DNA from 2 places in the Paenibacillus sp. V4I5 genome. Region 1 is predicted to be linked to the other one. Evidence: riboswitches for the same ligand, from Rfam matches in the RefSeq annotation. Region 1 holds a riboswitch; the other holds the start of a gene.
What was found. A riboswitch is a leader RNA that binds a small molecule or an ion and turns the genes downstream of it on or off. The one in region 1 is predicted to bind FMN.
Positions count from the first base shown of each region.

Region 1 (3,411 bases):
AATTTTATTTGCATCATCAGTAGCAGCTGCCCCATTTATTATGAAACGAAATAACCTGCTGATGTATATGACCGTATTCTTTGCAAAATGTGTTTTATCAAGCTCGCTAGATTCAATCTTTATTAAAAAAGGGAATATATCGTACCCCGTTCGACCTTTCGCTAAAATATTTGAAACGAATATTCTGTACGACTTATTATTCTATCCGCTTTTAAGTGTACTATGGGTAAGATGGTCTTATCAAAGTAAACCACTTGAACTCATCACGAGAAGTCTAGTATTTAGTGGACCAATGACTTTGCTTCAATGGTTTTTAGAGATGAAAACCGATTTGTTTAGATGGAAATCCTGGTCTGCTCTTCATACGTTTGCGTCCATTAACTTTACTTTGTTTACGATAAGAGGGTTTGTGGGTTTATTAAGAAGGATAACGCCTGAGATAAATGTTAGAGGAGGAAATTTCGTAGAGGAACGAGCCAATAGCAAGATGCTTTCACCTGAGTTCATAGCAAGTACGGCAAATCACCGACTGCCAAATGACAAATATGCACAAATCCAATAAAATTGAGAAATTATTATGGGCCATCGCACTCCCTGGGTTTGGTCAGTTTTTAAACGGGAAATATATAAAAGGTATCACGTTGATTATATTGGAATTTATCGTGAATTACATGTCAGAGCTCAATCAAATTATTATCGACAGTTTCAAGGGTAACATTGCAAGATGCCATCCAGCAAACCAATTATCATTGGCTCATGTTTTACCCTTGTCTCTACATGTTTGGTATTTGGGATGCTTATAAAGACGGGGGAGATACGGCAGAGTATGCTTATGTTCCTTTTGTATTAGGCGCTTTCCTAGGGACGGTAGGAATCATCTATTCGGATGTGTTTCAACCTTTCGGCATTCTTTTGGGTCCAGTTTGGCTGCCTATGCTATTTTCATTTGTTGGTATTGCTATAGGCGTTGTTATATTTCAATTTTTAAAACGACGCCACTCGATGCTATAAAGGGTCTCTCTGTCAGATGTATAAGACAGTTAGAGATTCTTTTTTTATAAAATCAACTTATGTCAGTGGCTAATCGTCGCGAAAAAGGATTGCCAGTTAAACTGTAACATGTTATTATACACTTTATTAGAATATGAACCTTCGGGGCAGGGTGAAATTCCCTACCGGCGGTGAGGATACGTACGTGTATCTCAAGCCCGCGACTCCCAGTCTGTACAGATTGGGACTGACTTGGTGAAATTCCAAGGCCGACGGTATAGTCCGGATGAGAGAAGGTGAAGGACAACTTGTTAAAAATTCAATTTTTAATAGGTCTGTTTGTCAATGCCCCTGTTGATTGTAACAGGGGCATTGTCTCTTTCAGAAGGTTCAATTCAAAACATCATCTAGGGATCTTTGGGCTAATCTCTCAAAGTTTCTCCTATTGGGAGGTTTTTGAATTGGAAAATGTATTTAAGCTAGGAAGTAAGCGCGCAAGTTTGTATGCAACAAGTAGCAGGGGGATCAATGAGATCTGGTATGTGGCACTCGGAGCTATCCTTTGGGGGTTGGACCCTCTCTTTCGAATCTTATTGTTGAAGAGTTTTACCTCTGCTCAAATTGTGTTCATAGAGCATCTGCTGCTGGCTTGCTATGCCCTTCCAGTGCTGATAAAGTACCGTAAGTCCTTAGCCGGCAAACTAACACTAGCAGTTATTGGCGCACTACTATTTATTTCTTGGGGTGGATCGGCCATAGCTACCATACTCTTCACTTCGGCCTTCGCTCACGGCAGTGCAAACTCCGTCCTGCTTTTACAGAAGCTGCAGCCATTGTTCGCCATCGTATTGGCTCGAGTACTGCTGAAAGAGACACTGCCTTCCAAATTTTCTGGCTATATCGTAATGGCGCTGCTAGGCACGTATCTGCTGACGTTTGGTTTTGCTTCACCGGAGATGGGCTTGAAGGATTTAGGCACGTTAAGCTGCTTATTTTCAATTCTAGCAGCTGTCTTATGGGGCGGATCGACCGTCATGGGTAAGTTCCTGCTTCAAAAAAACTTGGATTTCCCTGTTGTCACATCGCTGCGATTTCTGATGGCGATCCCGCTGCTAACGGTTGTTCTTTTGGTAAGTGGTGATGCTTGGCATGTAGGCGGTTCTAGTGCAGTACTAACTCTTATCGCAGTCAATCTGCTGTTCCAGGCCTTTTTCCCAGGGTTGATCAGCATGCTCCTCTATTATAAGGGGCTGTCATCGACAAAGGCATTCTTTGCAACGCTTGCTGAGCTTGCTTTCCCAGCCGTAGGTGTGTGCATAAACTGGGTTGTATTTGGTCAAAAGCTGACCGTAGGACAACTTGTAGGCTTTGTATTTATTTGGTTAACCCTCTGGTTAATGAGCCGCAGTAAAGGAAATATTTCTGTATAAATATGGACTGATTACAAAAATTTCAATCATTGAACGTAAAAAGAACCCGCTAGATTTAGCGGGTTCTTACTATTTTCTTAGAAGCTAGCTGCAACTTCTTTTGCTTGTGCAATTGCTTTTTCTTTAATGGATTGAGCTTTATCCGGCGTTATAGCCATGCCTTCAACAAAAATGGCTTCGAAGGAAGGGATACCGTAGAATTGCGAGATTTTTTTCAGGTAGCTGAAGCCACTTTCAAATGCTGCAGCAGGGCCTTCGGAATAAATGCCGCCACTCGCTTGAATATGTAGCCCTTTTTTGTTTGTCAACAAACCAACTGGACCACTTTCCGTATATTTGAAAGTTTTACCTGCAACGGAAATTGCATCAATGTAAGCTTTCAATACTGGAGGGAATGAGAAGTTCCACATTGGAGAAACAAAAACATATTTATCAGCAGCAACAAATTGGTCAACGATTGCGCCTAAACGTGCTACTTTTGCTTTTTCTGCATCAGAAAGCTGGTCAAAAGCTGTTCCTGATTGAAGTTTTCCCCAACCGCTGAATACATCAGCATCAATTTGAGGAATATCTTCTTTGAATAGATCCACAGAAATAACCTCATCTGTTGGATTCGCTTCACGGTATGCCTCGATAAATTCTTTACCTACCGCTAGGCTGAATGATGTTTGGTGATCGTGCGGGTGTGCAGTGATATAAAGTACTGTTGCCATAATTAAAACTTCCCTTCTATACTTAAAATAATTACAGTTCTCATTATAACTTATTTTGAGTAAATATCAAATAATAAATTAGTTACTTATAATAAGAGGGGGAACGTGCTAGTCCAACACCTATTTAAATAGAAATAGATTATTGTCTATTCGTTATTAGTTCAATGTCCATACCTCCAATAGAGCAAAATCATACTATATACAATTGGTTAATTGGAGGTGTCACAAACTTGTGGTGTACAATACCCATAAAAAAAATCGAATGACTCCAGCTACAA
Region 1 covers NZ_JAUSZB010000002.1:1,959,826-1,963,236, reverse strand. Annotated here, with positions in the region: gene QFZ78_RS11070 (CBO0543 family protein) at 1-562, shown strand, start outside; gene QFZ78_RS11065 (hypothetical protein) at 718-1,011, shown strand; FMN riboswitch at 1,145-1,292, shown strand; gene QFZ78_RS11060 (DMT family transporter) at 1,452-2,420, shown strand; gene QFZ78_RS11055 (FMN-dependent NADH-azoreductase) at 2,498-3,133, opposite strand; gene QFZ78_RS11050 (DUF4183 domain-containing protein) at 3,366-3,411, shown strand, end outside.

Region 2 (3,411 bases), 320 kb from region 1:
TCGATAACATCGTTGGTAATGACCTCATTCCTGCAAGAATGAAACAAATGAGCGAGACGGTTTAGGTTGTTTTAAATAAAAAGAAGGAAACCTCAAGCTTATACGGGGTTTCCTTCTTTGTGTTTTTTCCATCTCGAGATGGACTGCTCGTCCACTTTAAGCAGCGCAGGAAGCACATTTTCGCAGTCAAACAGGATATGGTCGGGGTAAAATGGTGTTAGAAATATAGCGCAGTTTGTGAAATGGAAGTTTTCATAGTAGAATAAGATATTATTTCCTAAAGGAGTGGACCACAAATGGCCAAACAAGCAAAAATTAAACTAGCAGGTGGCGGCGAAGTTGTCATCGATCTTTTCGAAAACGATGCACCGAATACCGTTGCTAACTTTGAAAAATTAGCAAACTCCGGTTTCTACAACGGACTTGTTTTTCATCGTGTTATTCCAGGATTCGTAGCACAAGGTGGTTGTCCTACAGGAACAGGAACTGGTGGCCCTGGTTACCAAATCAACTGTGAAATCAACCCGAACAAACATGAGCGCGGCTCTTTGGCTATGGCTCATGCAGGCAGAAATACAGGTGGAAGCCAGTTCTATATTGCTTACCAACCGCAACCGCATTTGGATGGACAACATACCGTATTTGGTAAAGTATCCAAAGGCATGGAATTAGTCGATGCTTTCAAAGGTAAAGATTTGATGGAGAAAGTTGAAGTTGTAGAAGTATAATTTGCCTTAATCGAAAAGAAGCCCGTTGATTAATTTCAATGGGTTCTTCCTTAATTTAATTCCGAGTTAATTCATAGAAAAAGTGAGAAATTAATGTGAAAAGGAAAAAAGCACTTGCTTTTTGTAAGTGTGAGTGATAAATTTTTCATTACCAAAGTAATTTTTAGCTAGTTCTTAGTTGTAAGTTACTTTTATATGTATGCAAACCTTCGGGGCGTGGTGAAATTCCACACCGGCGGTGATTCGATAGCATGTACCCGTTACATGATTTCGATAAGTCCGTGACCCGTTTTGAAGCTAGCGGTACCTGTACACAGCTTCGCTACGGTTGATCCGGTGAAATTCCGGAACCGACAGTATAGTCTGGATGGGAGAAGGAAAACGCGAACATTTGATTCGCTATGCATGCTTGTACATTTTTTCACGTAAACAAAAATTCGGCAGGTCTGTCTTTTGAAGCAGATACGTCGTTGTTGTTTGATTTGATCAAAAATGCAGCAAGTATGGATGGATGAAGCTTCTTCGTGTTATCTAGAAAATCTCTGGCCCCTATCCGATACACGGAGGGGCCTTTTTGCATTCAAAATTTGGAATGGACCTGAAAGGCGGTGAACTTCGTGCATGTACTGAATGACGAAGCTTACATGAGACTAGCTCTGCAAATGGCTGAAAGTGCTCTTGGTCAGACGGGAATTAATCCTGTGGTAGGGTGTGTTCTTGTTAAAAATGGGCGCATTGTTGGCATGGGAGCGCACTTAAAGCGCGGACATGGCCATGCCGAGGTTCTCGCCTTGCAAATGGCAGGCGAGGAAGCAAAGGGAAGCACGGCTTATGTGACATTAGAGCCATGCAGTCACTTTGGCAAAACGCCACCCTGCAGCGACCGACTCATTGAGGCCGGTGTGTCACGGGTTGTCGTCGCTGGAACTGATCCGAACCCGCAGGTTGGTGGGACAGGCATCGCTAAACTGCGTGAGCATGGTCTCGACGTAACCGTTGGGCTGCTTGCAGAGGAGGCCGCGGCAATGAACGAGGCCTTCAACAAATACATCGTCACCCGCATGCCTTATGTGACGATGAAGACTGCGAGCACGCTCGACGGCCGCATTGCCTCGAAGACCGGCGACAGCAAATGGATCACGTCGCCAGCGTCTCGTGCCTTCGTTCATACCCTGCGCCATCGGCACCAGGGTATCATGGTCGGCGCCAGCACCATTATCGCCGACGACCCGCTGCTGAGCGCGCGCGGCGACGTACCGGCTGTCCAGCCGGTACGGATCGTCGCGGACTCGCTCCTGCGAGTCCCGCTGGGCGCCCGGGTGCTCACGGAGCAGGATCGTCAGCCGACGATCCTGCTCGCGAGCTCGCAGGCGCCCGCAGAGCGTCGTGCCGCGCTGGAAGCGCGCGGCATCACGATCCTCACCTGCGGGGACGGCCCGCAGGTGGACCTGACGCTCGCCATGCGGAAGCTCGGCGAGCGCGAGATCGGCTCCATCCTCCTAGAGGGTGGAGGGAAGCTCAACGGCGCTATGCTGGAGCAGCGCCTGATCGACAAGCTGGTGCTGATGTTTGCGCCGAAAATCATCGGCGGAGGCTCTGCAGCACCTGTAAACATCAACTTCGATGGAATCGCGAAGATGGATGATGCGATTACGCTCGACCGACTCAAGGTCGAGCAGTTCGGACCGGATATTTGCATAACCGGCTATCCGAATTATAAGAGCTAACGAATGGAGGACTTGCATGTTTACCGGAATTATCGAAGAAATCGGCCACATGCGCCGCATTCATAGTCAAGGGCAAGCCATGGTGTTGACCATTGCTGCCAAGAAAGTGCTTGAAGATGTCCACCTGGGTGACAGTATATCTGTAAATGGCGTCTGTTTGACAGTCATTTCCTTTGATAACGACTCATTTTCAGTGGATGTTATGCCAGAAACATACCGTAAGACGAATCTTCGCAAACTACAAACAGGCACCCGCGTGAATTTGGAGCGAGCGATGGCAGCGAATGGCCGATTCGGGGGGCACATTGTTCAAGGGCATGTGGATGCAACCGCAACGATCCTTTCACGAATACCCGAGGAAAATGCGGTCGTTTACCGGTTCGAACCGGAGAATAAGCACATTTTCCGATATATCATTACTGGGGGTTCCATCACAATTGACGGCATAAGCCTTACCGTTGTTGATGTTAATGATCGTGAAGTGGCGGTTTCCATCATTCCGCATACCCTTGCTCAAACGGTCCTACATGATAAAAAGGCTGGGGATACGGTCAACATAGAATGTGACGTGCTAGGCAAATATATGGAGCGTCTACTAAAGTTCGGTCCATCTGAAACTTCGGATGGAAGCGGGAAAAACCAAAGTACGCTTACTGCGAGCTTTCTTGCCGATAACGGCTTTATGTAGAAACAACGAAGTCAGCTTTGCTAAAGCAAAACTCAGGCTTATGCTTACGAAGATAGTTTTGCTAAAGCAAAACTCTTAGGAGAGGTGAATATGACAAAAATAATCTTCAACACCATAGAAGAAGCGCTAAACGATCTCAAACTCGGTAAAGTCATTATTGCTGTGGACGATGAAGATCGTGAGAATGAGGGCGATTTTATCGCACTTGCCGATAAAACAACGCCAGAGGTCATTAATTTCATGATCAAAGAAGGACGTGGACTTGTTT
Region 2 covers NZ_JAUSZB010000002.1:1,638,140-1,641,550, reverse strand. Annotated here, with positions in the region: gene lysA (diaminopimelate decarboxylase) at 1-65, shown strand, start outside; gene QFZ78_RS09560 (peptidylprolyl isomerase) at 297-728, shown strand; FMN riboswitch at 930-1,111, shown strand; gene ribD (bifunctional diaminohydroxyphosphoribosylaminopyrimidine deaminase/5-amino-6-(5-phosphoribosylamino)uracil reductase RibD) at 1,346-2,455, shown strand; gene ribE (riboflavin synthase) at 2,472-3,143, shown strand; gene QFZ78_RS09545 (bifunctional 3,4-dihydroxy-2-butanone-4-phosphate synthase/GTP cyclohydrolase II) at 3,234-3,411, shown strand, end outside.
Region 2: another riboswitch for FMN. It lies ahead of ribD (bifunctional diaminohydroxyphosphoribosylaminopyrimidine deaminase/5-amino-6-(5-phosphoribosylamino)uracil reductase RibD); the one in region 1 lies ahead of QFZ78_RS11060 (DMT family transporter).